Regions from separate parts of the Arthrobacter sp. YAF34 genome, predicted to be linked through region 1. Evidence: riboswitches for the same ligand, from Rfam matches in the RefSeq annotation. Region 1 holds a riboswitch; each other region holds the start of a gene.

What was found. A riboswitch is a leader RNA that binds a small molecule or an ion and turns the genes downstream of it on or off. The one in region 1 is predicted to bind S-adenosylmethionine.
Region 2: it holds a riboswitch for S-adenosylmethionine, as region 1 does, so the genes downstream of both, AB4Y72_RS11225 (aminotransferase class V-fold PLP-dependent enzyme) here and AB4Y72_RS13730 (DUF1737 domain-containing protein) in region 1, are expected to answer to the same signal.
Region 3: it holds a riboswitch for S-adenosylmethionine, as region 1 does, so the genes downstream of both, AB4Y72_RS03440 (bifunctional o-acetylhomoserine/o-acetylserine sulfhydrylase) here and AB4Y72_RS13730 (DUF1737 domain-containing protein) in region 1, are expected to answer to the same signal.

What each region holds. Positions count from the first base shown of each region.
Region 1 covers NZ_JBFRCV010000010.1:122,286-127,898, reverse strand. Annotated here, with positions in the region: gene AB4Y72_RS13750 (glycosyltransferase) at 1-1,005, shown strand, start outside; gene AB4Y72_RS13745 (hypothetical protein) at 1,002-2,093, shown strand; gene AB4Y72_RS13740 (O-succinylhomoserine sulfhydrylase) at 2,098-3,306, opposite strand; gene AB4Y72_RS13735 (rhodanese-like domain-containing protein) at 3,307-3,726, opposite strand; gene AB4Y72_RS13730 (DUF1737 domain-containing protein) at 3,723-3,971, opposite strand; SAM riboswitch class IV at 4,080-4,194, opposite strand; gene AB4Y72_RS13725 (hypothetical protein) at 4,527-5,483, shown strand; gene AB4Y72_RS13720 (aminodeoxychorismate lyase) at 5,494-5,613, opposite strand, start outside.
Region 2 covers NZ_JBFRCV010000008.1:21,787-27,399, reverse strand. Annotated here, with positions in the region: gene AB4Y72_RS11240 (metal-dependent transcriptional regulator) at 1-475, opposite strand, end outside; gene AB4Y72_RS11235 (Nramp family divalent metal transporter) at 492-1,778, opposite strand; gene AB4Y72_RS11230 (class I SAM-dependent methyltransferase) at 1,924-2,718, opposite strand; gene AB4Y72_RS11225 (aminotransferase class V-fold PLP-dependent enzyme) at 2,859-4,337, opposite strand; SAM riboswitch class IV at 4,372-4,485, opposite strand; gene hisN (histidinol-phosphatase) at 4,586-5,398, opposite strand; gene rsgA (ribosome small subunit-dependent GTPase A) at 5,476-5,613, opposite strand, start outside.
Region 3 covers NZ_JBFRCV010000002.1:235,595-241,207, forward strand. Annotated here, with positions in the region: gene AB4Y72_RS03415 (NAD(P)/FAD-dependent oxidoreductase) at 1-402, shown strand, start outside; gene AB4Y72_RS03420 (imidazolonepropionase) at 414-1,649, shown strand; gene AB4Y72_RS03425 (histidine phosphatase family protein) at 1,669-2,349, opposite strand; gene AB4Y72_RS03430 (CPBP family intramembrane glutamic endopeptidase) at 2,459-3,226, shown strand; gene AB4Y72_RS03435 (VOC family protein) at 3,412-4,050, opposite strand; SAM riboswitch class IV at 4,232-4,347, shown strand; gene AB4Y72_RS03440 (bifunctional o-acetylhomoserine/o-acetylserine sulfhydrylase) at 4,409-5,613, shown strand, end outside.

The DNA of each region.
Region 1 (5,613 bases):
GTGGATGACGGCTCCACCGACAACACGGCCGCGCTGATGCACGGCCTCGCCGCTGCGGATCCCCGGATCACGGTCCTGACCCAGGCCAATGCGGGCAAGGGAGCTGCCCTGAACCTGGGCATCCGCAAGGCCACCGGCGAGGTCCTCATGTTTGTCGACGCGGACGGGATCTTCTCGCAGAACACGGTCAAGCGGATGCTCCAGGGTTTCACCGATCAGCGCACCGGGGCCGTGTGCGGCGATGACCGGCCGGTGAACCTGAACCGGGTCCAGACCCGGATGCTGGCCTTCATCAGCCATGTCGGCACCGGGATGGTCCGGCGCGCCCTGACCATGATCGGCTGCCTCCCGATCGTCTCCGGCAACATCGGGGCGTTCCCCCGCCGGGTCCTGGAAGAGGTCGGACCGTTCCGCGAGGACACGGTAGGCGAGGACCTGGAACTCACCTGGCGAGTGCACAAGGCGGGCTACCGGGTGGTCTTCGCCCCGCGGGCGCTGGTCTACGCCGAGTCGCCGTCGACCGTCCGGGCGCTCTGGCGCCAGCGCGTCCGCTGGGCCCGCGGGCTGCTGCAGACGATGGGCGTGCACAAAGGCATGATCGGCAACCTCCGGCACGGCCAGTTCGGCGCGTACCTGCTCTTCAACACCATCACTATGGTGGTCCTCCCGGTGTTCCAGATTTTCGTGCTCCTGGATCTGGTCTTCCTCCTGGCGCTGGGCCGCAGCCCGTTCGGCGCGGACGTCTGGGCAATCCTTGGCTGGGTGGGGCTGGTCATCACGCTGCTGCTCACGGTGTTTGCCCTCGCCATGAACAGGGCGTGGAAAGACCTGCGGCATGTCTGGGCGCTCCCGCTCGTCCCGCTCTATTCTGTGTTCACGAGCCTGACCATGGTGGCCGCGTTGGTGCAGGAACTCCGCGGCAAGGAGGCCCGCTGGAACAAGCTGACGCGGACCGGAGTGGTCAGCGTCACCGCCCCCGACCCGCGCGCGAAGGTGAGCGTTTGAGGCGCGGACCGGCCGCCTTCCCCGCGCTGGCACTCCTGTCCGCACTGGCACTCGCAGCCACGGGGTGCGGGGGGCCCAGCGGACCGACGGCGCCCGCCGCGGAACGCACGGTCGGCGTCGGCTACGAAACGGTGGTCGACGCCGCCTCCACGCTGCCGGAACTGGCCAGGCGGCTCGACGAGGTGAACGCCAACGGCGTCACCATCAGCGTCGGCCGGCTGGACTGGACGGCGTTCCCCTGGGCCGCCCACCCCGAGACTGAGGCTGTCCCGGGCAGGGACCACGTGGCCGACGCGATCAAGGCGCTGGGGACCGGCAGGGATGGCAGGAAGCGCAGGATCACCTTGACCGTGGACCTGCTGGTTCCGGGCTGGATCAGCACCAACCCGGGCTTGGCGGGCATCAATTTCGACGGGACCCGGTCCAAGGACTTCGCCAGCGTCACCGCTCTCACCACGGGACCGGTCGGGGAGCGGCTCATCGACTTCGTGGCCGAGGTGACCAAGCGCTACCGGCCGGACGCCGTGGCCTTGACGGAACTGATGTTCGACAACAACACCTACGGCGGCGACGACCGCGATTCGTACCGGCTGGCCAGCGGCCGGGCGGACTGGCCGCGGCTCGCGAACGGGGACATCGACGTCGCAGATCCCACGCTTGGGGCTTGGCGGTCGAAGTCGCTGGCAGCCGTCGTGGCCAAGGCGGCGGCAGCCGCGCACGCCAACGGTGCCACGCTCGACATGGATGTCCGGGCGCCGTGGCACGACCCGGCCGGTGACCGGCCCGAGAGCGGCCATGACTACGGGCTGCTCGCCGCGGCCGCGGACCGGCTGGTCCTGTGGGACTACTTCGGGCTCAACGACGCCGCTCCCTCCTACTCCGCGGACTTGGCCAGGGCCATGGTGAAGCGGTCCGGCAAGTTCGTTGTCTCGGTCGGGATGTGGGCCAAGGACGGGAGGATCTCGGCCGCTGACCTGGCAGCCGGGCTGGAGGCGTCTGTCTCCGGCGGGGCGACCGCCGTCGCCGTCACGCCGTCCAGCATGCTCGATGACGACGCCTGGCGGGCGCTCAAGAGGGCCTGGGCGTGAGCGCCTAGACCTGCTTGAGGGCCTGGCCGAGGTCGCGGATCAGGTCCTCGACGTCCTCCAGGCCCACCGACAGCCGCACCACGCCGTCGCTGAGTCCGATCGCCGCGCGGCCCTCCGGACCCATGGCGCGATGCGTCGTGGTGGCCGGGTGGGTGATCAGGGACTTCGAATCGCCGAGGTTGTTGGAAATGTCGATGATCCGCAGCGCGTCCAGGAGCGCGAAGGCGGCTTCCTTGGCGGTGCGTCCGGGGGAGGGCGAAAGCTCCAGCGTGAGCACGGTGCCGCCGGCCTTCATCTGCTTCACCGCGAGATCGTGCTGCGGGTGGGACGGGAGCAGCGGGTACTTCACCCAACTGACGGCGGGCTGTCCCTCAAGCCATCCGGCCAGCCGCAGGGCGGAGGCCGAGGAATGGTTGACGCGCAGGCCCATGGTCTCCAGCCCCTTGGTCAGGACCCAGGCGTTGAAGGCCGAGAGCGACGGTCCGGTGTGCCGCATGAGCTGCTTGACGGGTCCGTCGATGAATTCCTTGGTGCCTAGGATCGCCCCGCCCAGCACGCGTCCCTGGCCGTCGATGTGCTTCGTGCCGGAGTAGACGATTACGTCCGCGCCGAGGTCGCCGCAGCGCTGCAGGAGCGGGGTGGCGAAGACGTTGTCGACCACCACCGTGGCCCCCGCCGCATGGGCGAGCTCGCTCACGGCGGCGATGTCCACGATTTCCTGCATCGGGTTCGACGGCGACTCGAAGAAGACCGCCGTCGTGGGCCGGGACAGCGCGGACTGCCACTGTTCCAGGTCAGGGCCGTCGACAAAGACCGTCTCGACGCCCCAGCGCGGCAGGATCTCATTGAGGATCACAAAGCACGAGCCGAAAAGCGAGCGGGCGGCGACCACCCGGTCCCCGGCCCCCAGCAGCGCGCCCAGGGCGGTGAACACGGCGGACATGCCCGACGCGGTCGCAAAACACGCCTCGGTTCCCTCCAGCAGCCGGAGCCTCTCTTGGAAGGTCGCGACCGACGGGTTGCCGTAGCGGGAGTAGACGAAGCGCTCGTCCTCGCCGGTGAAGGCGCGCTCGGCGGCGGCCGCGGACTCGTAGACGAAACCGGAGTTGAGGAAGATCGGTTCGGCGGTTTCCTGGAAGCCGGTGCGGTCAAGGCCGCCACGGACGGCCTGGGTGTCGGCCGACCAGCCGGCGGCGTCGGGATTGAAAGTCACTTAAATCTTTCCGAGCTTGGTGGGGAGGCCGCGGTTCTTCCAGCCGTTGACGGTGCGTTCGCCGGAGCGGTCGGGCTCGCCCTCAAAGCCCTCGAGAACGTTGTACGAGGTGTAGCCGGCGGCTGTTGCGGCCCTCGCGGCGGCAATCGACCGGGCGCCGGAGCGGCACAGGAACACCAGTTCCACGCCGGTGTCCTCCGGGGCCTGCCGCCGGAGCTGGTCGACGAAGTGCGGGTTGGGCGCGCCGCCGGCGAGGTTCCATTGGATGAAGAGCGGATCATTGCGCGTCTCGCCCGCGGACGTGGTGTCCGGGACGCCGATGTGAGCCCATTCGCCCTCGGTCCGGACGTCCACCAGGACGGCTCCGGCCTCCAGTTTGGCCCACGCGGCCTGCGGGCTGAGGTCTCCGGCGTAGCTCATGCGTGGCCCTCGAAGGCCTCATCCGCGCCAAACTCGTCAGCGTCGAGTTCATCAACGGCGTTGGCTACGGCGGCGTCCGCGCTGGCAATCGCCGCCGGCAGGACCAGCGCCTGCGCCACGATCACCGTGCTGCCGTTGAAGGTGGCGGCGGGACTTCCGTGCAGGACATAGCCCTCGGCCAGGGCGGCCGACACGCGCTCACAGAAATCGCGGTCATCCGGTCCGGTGAACAGCCGGTAGGCCAGCTTTTGCTCCCCCGCGGATGCGGCTCCGGACGTCGCACCGGGGGCTGTGTTTGGGGATGCCTTTTCGGGTACTACGGGGGCGGACGTGTCGGGCACGACGGATCTCCTCTTTCACGCTTGCAGTTCGAATGGTGATTCTGCCGAGTCTTCACCTGAGGCACCCCGCCGCGAAAGGGAGGGTTGCCGACCGGCCAGTCAGGGCTTGGCACCGGTTCTCATTACTCCCCAAAAACGTAACACTTACGACGCCGACCCGCACCGCCGCCGTCGTCATGTTCCGTAACCGGATCACGCCCAAGGCCCGAGGCCCAATAACCGGGGCGGCGCGGCGCGGCGCGGCGCAGACGCCGGACGGGGCGAGTAGTGCCCGGTCCCATTTTCGGGTACCACCCACTCGTGCGCGGCCCGACGATGCGCCGTGTACTGGTGGGGACCGGACCGACGCCCCGGCCACGAAGCAACGTGTCAGCAATTCCACACTGTCTGGAACTAGGGGCCGGGAGACCGCCGGAGCCGCAGCCGCGGCCCGGCAGGTGACGGCGGAATGGAGCAATCATGGGTCCGCGCATACTGGTTACCGGTGTAGCGAGCGCCGCCGGCCGGACCGTCGCGGCCCAGCTCGCCGCCCGCGGCGTCCCCTGCCTCGGCTCCGACGCCCGCGCCGATACCCGTCAAGCCGGGGACGGCCCAGCGGTGGCAGCGGTCAGGCTCCTGCCGGCGACGGACCCGGACATGGTGCTGGACCTGCGCCGGCTGGTGGACCGGGAAGCCATCAACGTCATCATTCCGACCCTCAGCGTGGAGCTGCCGGTCCTGGCCGCGGCCCGCGCCGGATTCGGGCGGGACGTCCGGATCATCGTCGGCGACCCTGCCGCGGTGGCCCTCGCCAACGACCGGCTGTTGACCGCATGGGCGTTGCAGGCGGCCGGCATTCCGGTTCCGCGCTTCGCGGTCCCCGGGGACCTGGCTGCCGCGCCGGCGTCCCTGGCGGACCTCAACGGCCCCGTCGTGGTCAAGCCGCGGATCTTCAAAGGCACCCGCGCCGTCCACCTGCTGGCCGGGACCGCCGCCGTGAGCTGGAAGAATATGGCGCCCGGGCAGCTGGTCCAGGAGTTCATCCCGGGTGCCGACTACGTCGCCCTGGTGTTCGGCACCCCGGCCCGCAACGCGATGGCCCCGCTGGCAGTGGTCCTGGAGAAGACGAAAACCCCGTACGGGCGCGCGGGCAGCGACGAGGTCAGCCGCAGGGTACCGGCGGGCGAGGCCGGGGACGTGCGGAAGCTGGGCCTGGCGGCCGTGCGCGCACTCGGACTGACCGGGCCGGTGCAGGTCCAGATCCGGCGCCGCGCCGACGGGACCCCCGTAGTGCTGGGCGTCTGCGCGACGCTGGGGGAGAACAGTACGTGGGCACCGGAACTGCTCGACGCCGTGCTGGCAACTTTCATGCTCCCGGCCTTCAATCCCGCCTCCTTCCGGCGCTGCCCGGCAGTTCCCGCGGATGCGCTGGGGTGACCCGGCCTAGCTATTCGATGGTGGCGAACAGGGCGTTGAGTTCGGCCGTGAGCTGCCTGCGGAGCTCCGCGGTGCCGATTTCCTGGCCGTCGATGTGGTTCACCGGCGCCAGGAGCCGGATGCTGGAGAT
Region 2 (5,613 bases), on a different contig from region 1:
CGGTATGGCCGTCATCGAGCTCGCTGAGCCGGTGGGCGGAGGGCATCAGTACGGTGCCGTCCGCGGCCGGGATGGGATCGCCGTGCGGGTCGCGTGCGGGGTTCCCCAGCTTCGCGGCCATCCGGTCAATGAACGTGTCGGAGACAGCGTGCTCAAGGAGCTCGGCTTCGTCATGGACCTCGTCCCAGCGGTACCCGAGCTCCTGGACGAGGAAAGTCTCGATCAGCCGGTGCCGGCGGACCATGGACAGGGCAAGCTGGAGACCGTCGCCGGTGAGGGTGACGGCGCTGTACGGCTTGTGGTCCACGAGGCCCTGGTCCTTGAGTTTGCGGACCATTTCCGAGACCGAGGAGTTGGCGACCCCCAGACGCTGCGCCAGCTGGGTGGAGGTGATGGGTTTCTGCTGCCACTCGGTGAAGGAATAGATGACCTTGACGTAGTCCTCGATCGAGGAGGAGGGCGCACTGGTCTTCACAGACCCAAGCCTACCGTCAGCCGCGTCCGGAGAACGTGAACCACAGCAGGACCAGGTTGAGGGCCACGACGAGCACCACGCTGATGATGGCGGCGATGCGGAGCGCCAGGCCGTCGGCAAACCGGCCCATCAGGGCCTTGTTGCTGGTCAGGACGACCAGCGGGACAAGGACGAAGGGAATCCCGAAGCTGAGGACCACCTGGCTCAGGATGAGGGCCCAGGTGGGGTCGAAGCCGACGCTCAGCAGCACCACGGCCGGGACCAGCGTGACCACGCGGCGTGCCATGACGGGGATCCGGATCTTGAGCAGGCCCTGCATGATGGTTCCGCCGGCGTAGCAGCCCACCGAGGTGGAGGCCAGTCCGGAGGCCAGGAGCCCCACCGCGAAGACCACACCGACGACGGGGCCCAGGTTCGCGGTGATGGCCGCATGTGCGCCCTCGATGGTGTCCGTGCCCACTTCGCCGCCGAGCGTGGAGGCGGCAAGGAGCAGCATGCCGATGTTGACGATCCCGGCGATGGCCAGGGCGGCCACGACGTCCAGGCGGGTGGCGCGGACCAGGCGGGCGACGGCGGACGGGGGGACATGTTCGTGTTCGTCCGGCCGGTGCCGGTCCCGGGACAGGGCCGAGTGGACGTAGATGGCGTGCGGCATGACGGTGGCGCCGAGCATGCTGGCGGCCAGCAGGACGGAGTCCGGGCCCTGGAAGCGGGGCACGAGCCCGGCGAGGGCTGCCCGCGGATCGGGCGGGCTGATGAACAGCCCGGCCAGGAAGCCGATGGTGAGGATGCCGAGCAGGAACATGATGATGAATTCGAAGGGCCGCTGTTTCTCCCGGGCCTGCACCGCGAGCAGGAGCATCGACACGGCGCCGACGATCACGGCACCGAGGGGGAGGGGGAGGCCGAACAGCAGGTACAGCGCGAGCGCCCCGCCCACCACCTCCGCGAGGTCGGTGGCGGCGGCCACGATTTCGGCCTGCAGCCAGAAGGTGCGGCGCCAGAACGGCCTGAGCCGCTCGCCCAGGATCTCCGGCAGGCTCTTGCCGGTGACGACTCCGAGTTTGGCGGACTGGTACTGGACCAGGACCGCCATGATGTTGGCGACGACGAGGACCCACACCAGCAGGTAACCGTACCTGGCTCCGGCGGTCAGGTTGGCGGCCACGTTTCCGGGGTCCACGTAGGCAATCGACGCCACGAACGCCGGCCCCAGGAGGGTGATCAGTGCCCTGCGGGCACCTGGATGCTTGTAGGTGCGTGCGCCCCGCGGCGGTTGTTCGTGTCCCGTTACGTCCAACACTGCCAGCTCCCGTGATTGGCGCGTCCGCGTTGACGCGATGATCGGCACCGGCAGGAAAGCCGCCGGCGTCAAAGTTACCTTCAAAGTTATTATTGCCTACAAATGATTATTAGGCACACCGAAACCATGGGCTTCCGCGTTTGGCTCAGACCGTCTTGAAGGACCGCCACGTCTGCGTCAGGTAGGGCAGCTGGAGAAGGTCGCCGGGGGCGTGGCCTAAGTGCTCGTGCAGGTACCAGTCGAGGTTGGCCGAGACCTTGGCCCGGGTGGCCGGCGACGCCGCGAGGTAGTAGCTGCGGGACTTGGCCAGCTCCTGGATATCCTCCGTGGTGACGGCATCCTCCCACCGGGTCAGGTGGCTCTCCAGCCCGGTGAACTCGGGACCTAGGGGCGGGCGAAAGTGGGGTTTGTGGACGTCTCCGGCATGCATGATGCGGGAGAGCCGGTGCACCCAGGGCACGGCGGTGTCCAGTTGGTTCCAGATCAGGCCCAGCACGCCGTGCGGCCTCAGGATCCGGGCGATTTCGGCGCTGGCCAGCTGGGGGTCGCACCAGTGCCACGCCTGGGCAACCGTGACCAGGTCGAACCGCTCGGGCTCAAGGCCCGTCCGCTCGGCGGTTCCCTCGACGGCGGTGACATCCGGCAGGGTCCGGCGCAGCTGCTCGAGCATGTCCGCCGACGGGTCAACGGCCACCACGTGCAGGCCCCGTGCGGCCAGGAGTGCGGTGAACTTTCCGGTGCCCGCACCAACGTCCGCGGCGTCCCGGGCTCCCGCCGGGATCAGCCAGTCAGCCGATTCCTGCGGGTAGCCCGGGCGGACGCGTTCGTAGTGCGCTCCGCCGTCCTGGAAGCTTTGTCCGAGTTCCTGGCGGCGCACACCCTGCAGTTTGGGGCCACTGTGCCTTTTGAGGCCACTGGGCATTTTGGGTTCACTGCGCATTTGGGGGCCACTGGGCATTTTGGGCACGCTGTGCAACGTGCGATCTCCTTCGGCAGGTCCTTGATGTCAGTACCTTTCGAATTTACCGCACTGGTTCACCGCACTGGACCGGGTCCCGATTCTGCCGCCCGTAAGACGCCTTAGTCCACACTGCAGGGTGCGGCACCGGCCGTGCCCGGGGTGTTCGGCGCCCAGTGCGGGTAGCTGCGGTTGTCGTTGGCCGGCACCCAGCGGCCGGCGTCCACCACGTAGTCCCAGCCGAGCCCGTCTTGCCGCAGGTGCCGCAGGCCGGCCAGGAGCCGCTCGGCATCCTCCAGCCGCGACCCGAGGCCGAAGCTGGCCCGCAGGGAGCCGGCGGGCAGGCCGAGCCGTTTGAGCAGAGGGTGGGCGCAGAAGCGGCCGTCGCGCAGGCCGATGCCGTGTTCGGCCGACAAGTAGGCGGCCACCAGTCCGGCGTCGTAGCCTTCGACGGAAAAGTTCACGACGCCGATGGTGCCGGCGCCCGGCTCATCGCCTGCAGGGGACGAACGGTAGGACGAAGCGGGCGTCGAATCGGCGAAGATCCGGTGGACCGTTACCCCCTCGATCCGCTGGAGCCCTTCGACGAGGAAGGACCGGATGGCTTCTTCATGCCCGTACCACTGCTCCGTGTCCAGGGCAGCGAGCACCTGTGTGGCGCGGGCCAGCGCTGCCGCGCCCAGGACATTGGGCGAGCCGCCCTCATGCCGGGCCGGTCCCGTGGTCCAGCTGACGGAGTCGAGCCGGGCGTCGCGGACTGCTCCACCGCCGGCCAGGTGCGGGGTGCCGGCGTCGAGCCAGTCGGTCCGCCCCACCAGCACGCCGGCGCCGAACGGGGCGTACAGCTTGTGCCCGGAGAAGGCGAGGTAGTCGACGTCGTCCGCGGCGATATTTATCCGCCGGTGCGGGGCCAGCTGGGCGGCGTCGACGACGATCCTGGCGCCGTATTCGTGCGCCAGTGCGGCGAGGGCCCGGATGGGCAGGATCTCCCCGGTGACGTTGGAGGCGCCGGTGACGGCCAGCAGGCTCACGCCGCCGCGGGCGAGCTCGTCCCGGAGGCGGTCCACGGTGGCGGCCAGGGTGGGGGCGGCGACGACGCTGCGGTGCGGGACGTTTTGCCAGGGCAGCAGGTTGGCGTGGTGTTCGATGTCGAGGTAGAGGACCTCGCCCGCCGGCCGGCCCTCGCGCAGCGGCAGGCAGCCGGCAAGCAGGTTCAGGGAATCGGTGGTGTTGCGGGTGAAGATCACGGAATCGTCCGGCCGGCCGCCCACGAAGCCCCGCACGATGTCCCGGGCGTTCTCGTAGACCGAGGTGCTGATCTGGGACGCGTAGCCGGCGCCGCGGTGGACGCTCGCGTAGTACGGCAGGATTTCGTTCAGGTAGGCCGAGACCACGGACAGGGCCGGGGCGGAGGCGCCGTAATCGAGGTTGGCGTAGCGGGCCGAGCCGCCCTGGATTAGCGGGGCCTGGATTTCGGCCCCGGTGACGGCGGCCAGCGGCCGCGCGGCGGCAGTGATGCGGTGATCGGTCCGCCCGGCAGCATGGCTGGCATCGGTACCGGGGTGGATTTCGGGGGCAGCAGGAAAAACGGCAGTTGTCATGGGACCTCACTCGGACAGGACCCCCCCTCGTGGGAATCCGCGCTTGCCGTGTCCGTTCCGGACCGGCCAGGTCGTCACCCGGGGCACCCCGCCGCGTCTGGAGGGTTGCCGGCCAGCAAACCGGGGTTTAGCGCTGGCACTCGTGACCTGCATCGAGCGTAGGACATCCGCGCCGGCGGGGAGAAGGCAGTCCCCGAATGTGAAGCGGATTGTTACGCGCGCGGAACGCGCGCACCTGCAGCGCGCACCTAGAGGAGGTCGTCGAGTCCGGGGTTGAGCCGCTTGAGCACTTCCGAGTGGAGGATCGAGTTGGTGGCCAGCGCGTTACCGCCGAAGGGTCCGTCCTCGCCCTCGAGCGAGGTGAACCGGCCGCCGGCTTCAGTGACGATCGGCACCAGGGCGGCCATGTCGTAGAGGTTGAGTTCGGGCTCGCAAGCGATGTCCACCGCACCCTCTGCCACGAGGCAGTATGACCAGAAGTCGCCGTAGGCGCGGGTGCGCCACACCTCCTCGGTGAGGCCCAGGAACTCGTCCAGGTTCCCGCGCTGCTTCCAACCGCCGAGGCTGGAATAGGACAGCGAGGCGTCCTCAAGCTTGGAGACGTTGGAGACCTTCAGCCGGGTGGCCGCGGCCAGCGAGCGGCCCGTGTAGGCGCCGGAGCCCTTGGCCGCCCACCAGCGCTTGCCCAGAGCAGGGGCGCTGACGACGCCGACCACCGGCTCGCCCTCGTCAACGAGGGCAATCAGGGTGGCCCAGACCGGGACGCCGCGGACAAAGTTTTTGGTGCCGTCGATCGGGTCAATGATCCAGCGGCGGGAGCCGTGACCCGAGCTGCCGAATTCCTCGCCCAGGACGGCGTCGCGTGGACGGGACCGGGAGAGCTGGCCGCGGATGGCCTCTTCGGCGGACTTGTCGGCATCGGTGACCGGGGTGAGGTCGGGCTTCGTTTCGATCCGAAGGTCGAGCGCCTTGAAACGGCTCATGGTCTGGGAATCGACGGAATCTGCCAGGACATGGGCAAGGCGCAGGTCATCGTTGTAGCTCGAAGCGGATTGGCTCATGGTTCCAAACTACCGGGAAAGCGGGCCTCCAGCCGGGAGGCCGCGGCGCTGCGCCGCGGGCCGGGAAGCGGCGCCGCTCAGGACACGGTGCCCAGTTCCTTGGTTTCCTGGGCTTCCTGACGGGGGTCCGTGCCCAGCAGCCGGCGCAGGGAGGCCAGCCGTGCAGGCCCCGACGCGCCAGCGTGCCCGGCCGCAACCCAGGCGTCGACGCCGCA
Region 3 (5,613 bases), on a different contig from region 1:
CGCCCGGACGGAGCACAGGTCCTCATCTCGCCTTCGGAGTCTGTCCCGAGCGGCCCGGAGGACGCGCAGCCCTACCCCGGCGACGTCGAACGACTCATCGCCCGGCTCAACACCGTCACAGCACTCGGGATCCGTGGCGTCCGCAAGGCCTGGACGGGGCTGCGGACGGAGGCGGCCGACGGCGTTCCCGTGGTGGGATTCGATGCCGAGGCCACCGGATTCTTCTGGCTCGCCGGCCAGGGCGGTTACGGGTTCCAGACCTCCTCCGGCATTGCGGAGCTGGCCGCCGGGCTCATCCTCGCCGGCCAGGGGTCCGCCGCTTCCGTTGCTGCCGCGGACGCCAGTCCGGCATCCCGGACAGCGGAGGCGCTGGCCGCGACCCGCTGGTCCATCCGGCGCTGAAGAATGGTTCCATGAGCACCCTCATCACCAACATCGCCGAACTGATGACCCAGGACGCGGAACACCGCATCCTCCGCGACGCGGCAGTGGTGATCGAGGGCGAGCGGATTTCCTGGCTCGGTCCCGCGGCCGACGCCCCTGCCGCGGACGAAAGCGTGGACGCCGGGGGCCGGGCGCTCCTGCCGGGCTGGGTCGATTCGCACACCCACCTGATTTTCGCGGGGGACCGCACGGCCGAGTTCGAGGCCCGGATGGCGGGGGAGAGTTACAGCGCCGGCGGCATCGCCGTCACCACCGGTGCCACCCGGGGCACGAGCGACTTCGACCTCACCCGGCTGGCGATGGGCCGGGTCGCCGAGGCCGTGTCGCAGGGCACCACGTACCTGGAGACCAAGACCGGCTACGGCCTGGACCTTGAGAACGAGGCCCGCAGCGCCCGGATCGCCTCCACGGTCGCGGACGAAGTCACCTATCTGGGGGCGCACCTGGTGCCCGCCGGGACGGACGCGGAGGAATATACGGAGCTGGTGTGCGGGCCGATGCTCGCCGCCGTGCTGCCCTACGTCCGCTGGGCCGACGTCTTTTGCGAGCGGGGCGCCTTCAACGAGGACCAGTCCCGCCGGGTGCTCCAGGCCTGCAAGGACGCCGGGCTGGGCCTGCGCGTCCACGGCAACCAGCTCGGCGAGGGCCCGGGCGTCCGGCTCGCCGTGGAATTCGGCGCCGCGAGCGTGGACCACGTGAACTACCTCTCCGCCGCGGACATCGAGGCGCTCGCCGGCAGCTGGTTCGGCTGGGACGCCGGCTCCGGCGGAGGCACGCGCGGCACGGTCGCGACGTGCCTGCCGGCCTGCGATCTCTCCACCCGGCAGCCGCTGGCCCCGGGCCGGGCCCTGCTCGACGCCGGCGCGCAGCTGGCCCTGGCCTCCAACTGCAACCCCGGCACGTCGTACACGAGCTCCATGGCGTTCTGCGTCACCACCGCCGTTCTGCAGATGCGGCTCAGCGTCCACGAGGCGGTCCGCGCAGCGACCTACGGCGGCGCGTTGGCCCTCGGGCGGGAGTCCGGGAACGACGTCGACGGCGAACGCGCGGTGGGCTCGATCGCCGTCGGACACCGCGCGGACCTGCACCTGCTCAATGCGCCGTCCGCCACGCACCTGGCCTACCGGCCCGGCATCCCCCTGACGCACGCCGTATGGCGGGCCGGCACAGAACAGCAGGTCAGCGCAGCCCAGGCGGTGCGCTAGCTGTACTGTCCCGGCACAGCTAGAAAAACATCGGCGGGGCGTCGAGAACGGTCTCGTCCACACGCCTCTTCTCCCACTGGGTGAAGGGCTTGTCAAGCTCGTACTTGCCGTGCGCACTGCGCAGCAGGGTGCGGACCTCGGCGTTCTCCGGGTTGTTCAAGGACTCGAAATACTCCACGGACCAGTGGAACCAGCGCATGCAGAACAGCCGCATGGTCAGTCCGTGCGTCACAAACAGTGCATTCGGCGCATAGCTGGGCCTCGACCAGTGCCGGTACAGGGTTTCCATGAAGGAGGAAATCCGGTCATACACATCGGAGCCTGACTCGCCCTCGCGGAAGCGGTAGAAGAAGTGCCCGTAGGCGTTGCGGAGCTCCTTCTGGTCCTCGATGTCACCGGCGATCTGAAAGTTGGCCCAGTCCTGTTCCCGCAGCCGGGGCTCCTCGATCACCCGCTCCACGAGGGGACCCAGATTGAGCGCCTCGAGCGTTTGGTAAGCGCGCAGGTACGGCGAGACGTAGACGCACACCGGGCGGCCGTCCAACTGGCGCCGGACCTCGACGCCGGCCGCCGCCGCCTGCTCCAGCCCGAGCGGCGTCAGCGGGATCCGGTAGTCCGGAACGCGGTTGTAGATCGAGGTGTCGGCATTGGCAGCGGACTGGCCGTGCCGGATCATGATGATTTTCCGGGGCGCACTCATAGTCCCCAAGCATAGGGGTCCCAAAAGCAAGGGCCGTAGGCAAAGCCCCGCACGGCCGGCGCGCTCCTAAGACCAGCAAACTCTCGGCAACTGCAGGCAAGATAGGACCATGTTGGTTCCCTCCCGCCGTCGGCTGCGGTTCGAAGTGTTGATTGTCCTGGGGCTGTCGCTGGGGCAGTCCGCGGTCTATTCCGTCGTGCAGCTCATGGACAAAATGACCCAGGCGCCGCTGGCCCAGGGGACGTCCACGCTGAACCGTTCGCAGAGCCCGCGCGAATACTTCGATCTCACCTACCAGCTGCTGGACATCTTCTTCGCCCTGGTCCCCGTGGCCCTGGTGATCTACTTCCTCACCGAACGGTGGCCGGGCGGAGAGCACGGCACCTCGGCGTTCCGGAAGATCGGCTTCGACTTCGCCCGACCCGGCAAGGACCTGCTGCAGGGACTGGGGCTCGCCGCGGTCATCGGCGTTCCGTCCCTGGCGCTCTACGCCGCCGGCCGGGCCCTGGGGATCACGACGGCGATCATCCCCAGTGCGCTGGACGCGTACTGGTGGACGGTGCCGGTCCTTGTCCTCTCCGCGATCCGGCACGCGGTGGTCGAGGAAGTGATCGTGGTGGCCTACCTGCTCGACCGGCTTGGAAAACTGGGCTGGAGCACCCCGGCGGCCATCGCCGCCAGCGCCCTGCTCCGCGGCAGCTACCACCTCTATCAGGGGTTCGGGCCGTTCATCGGCAACGCGGTGATGGGCGTTGTCTTCGCCCTGGTGTACACCCGGACCAAGCGCGTCATGCCGCTCGTGATCGCGCACGCCATCCTGGATACCGTGGCGTTCGTGGGATTCAGCCTGTTCGGCAAAGCCGTGGGCCTGGGCTGACAGCCAACACAGCAACGCGGGGTCACTTTCGGCCCATCCGGAGCCTCCGGACGGGCGCGAAGTGACCCCGCGTTGCTTTTATGAACAGGCGACCCCGGCCGGCCTTAAAGAAGTATCGGCCGCCATCTAAGGGTGACAACGTTGGCACCCTTAGATGGCGGCCGAAGTGTGGGGCAGGTGCAGCGTTAGATCGTGACCGCTCCGGAAGCGGTCTCGAAGGTGACGGAGAGGATGCCGGGCGTGCCGTGCGGCGCGATCCAGTGAACGGCCACGTCCTCCAGCGGCTTTTCCACCGGCTCGCCCAGCCATTCGGTCACCCGCTCTGCGGAACCGGCAATGGTCAGCGCGGACATTTTGACATCGCTCTCGTAGGCTTTGGACGGGTGGAGCTCCGGATTGCCCTCCCACTTGAGCATGTACGGCACCTGGGGATCGGCGATGAGGCCCAGGATGCCGATCTGCTTCCAGACCAGTTCACGGCCGTCGGGGAACTTCCGGTTGCCGTTCACGGCCGAGCGGCCCAGCCGCTCCTCGAACGGGGCGAGGTCGTCCACTTCGACGCACCAGCCCATCCAGCCGCCGCCGGCCTCGGAGCGTGCCCGGACGGCCTGGCCAAAGGGAGCCTTGTCCGACGCCGGGTGGTTCAGGACCTCAACGACTTCCAGGTACTTGTGGCCCGCGAGCGGGATAATCATGTTGCGTGTCCCGAAACGGGGGTGCACTCCGCCCTTTACGGCTTCGACGCCGAGGGCGGACGCAATACGTTCAGTGGTGGCTGCCAAGCCATCGTGTTCACAGGCGTAAGAGACGTGATCCATGCGCATGCCCTCATCTTGGCACTTTGTGATGGACCTCTCAGCTTAGGCTCCCCTTACCGTCATAGGATGTCACGGCGCGCCGTCAGCGGCAGCCCGGGAAGCGTCTGCAGGCGGCGCCACGGTCCGTCATCTTCATGTTCGTCACAAAGCTATCCAACGCCCGCCCGCCCTTCCTAGACTGAAGCAAGGTCATGAGTGCCAGCGCACAGCCCCGGCTTGCTGGCCGGCAACCCTCGTATCGCGGTGGGGTGCCCCGGGTGAAGACCTGGCCGTCCGGCGCCCGCCGGAGGGCAAGCGCGGCGCCTGTGCCGGTCCGGGCCGATGGCCCTGGGCGGTGCTGTGCCCGGTCCCTTGAGGAGCATCAATGTCCACTGCCTGGTCCTTTGAAACCCGCCAGATCCACGCCGGTCAGGAGGCGGACTCCGCCACCGGGGCGCGGTCCCTCCCGATCTACCAGACGACGTCGTTCGTGTTCCCAAGCGCCGAAAGCGCCGCGAACCGCTTCGCGCTGGCCGAGCTCGCCCCCATCTATACCCGGATCGGCAACCCCACCCAGGACGCCGTCGAACAGCGCGTGGCAAGCCTTGAAGGCGGCCTCGCGGCCCTGCTGCTCAGCTCCGGCCAGGCCGCCGAGACCTTCGCGATCCTCAACGTGGCCGAAGCCGGGGACCATGTAGTGGCCAGCCCCAGCCTCTACGGCGGAACGTACAATCTGCTCGCCCACACGTTGAAGAAGTTCGGCATCTCCGTGACATTCGTTGCGGACCCGGACAACCTTGACCACTGGCGGGACGCCGTCCAGCCCAACACCAAGCTGTTCTTCGGCGAGGTGGTGTCCAACCCGCGCCAGGACGTGCTGGACATCGAAGGCATCTCCAAGGTGGCCCATGAGGCCGGCGTGCCCCTGATCGTGGACAACACCCTGTCCACCCCCTACCTCATCCGTCCGATCGAGTGGGGCGCAGACATCGTGGTCCACTCCGCCACCAAGTACCTCGGCGGCCACGGCGCCGCGATCGCCGGCGTGATCGTTGATTCCGGCAACTTCGACTTCGGCAAGGACCCCGAGCGGTTCCCGGGCTTCAACACCCCGGACCCCACCTACAACGGGCTGGTCTACGCCCGCGACCTCGGTGCCGGCGGCGCCCTCGGGGCCAACCTCTCCTACATCCTCAAGGCCCGGGTGCAGCTCCTTCGCGACCTGGGCTCCGCCGTGTCCCCGTTCAACGCCTTCCTCATTGCCCAGGGCATCGAGACGCTCAGCCTGCGCGTCGAACGCCACGTGGCCAACGCCACCAGCGTCGCCGAATGGCTGGAGGCCAGGGACGACGTCGAGTCGGTCGCCTACGCCGGACTGCCGTCCAGCCCCTGGTACGAACGCGGGCGCAAGTACGGGCCCAAGGGGACCGGCGCCGTCGTGGCATTCACGATCGCCGGGGGAGCCGAGGCCGGCAAGCGGTTTGTCGATGCCCTCGAGCTGCACTCGCACGTGGCAAACATCGGCGACGTCCGCTCCCTGGTGATCCACCCGGCGTCGACCACGCACAGCCAGCTCTCGGCCGAGCAGCA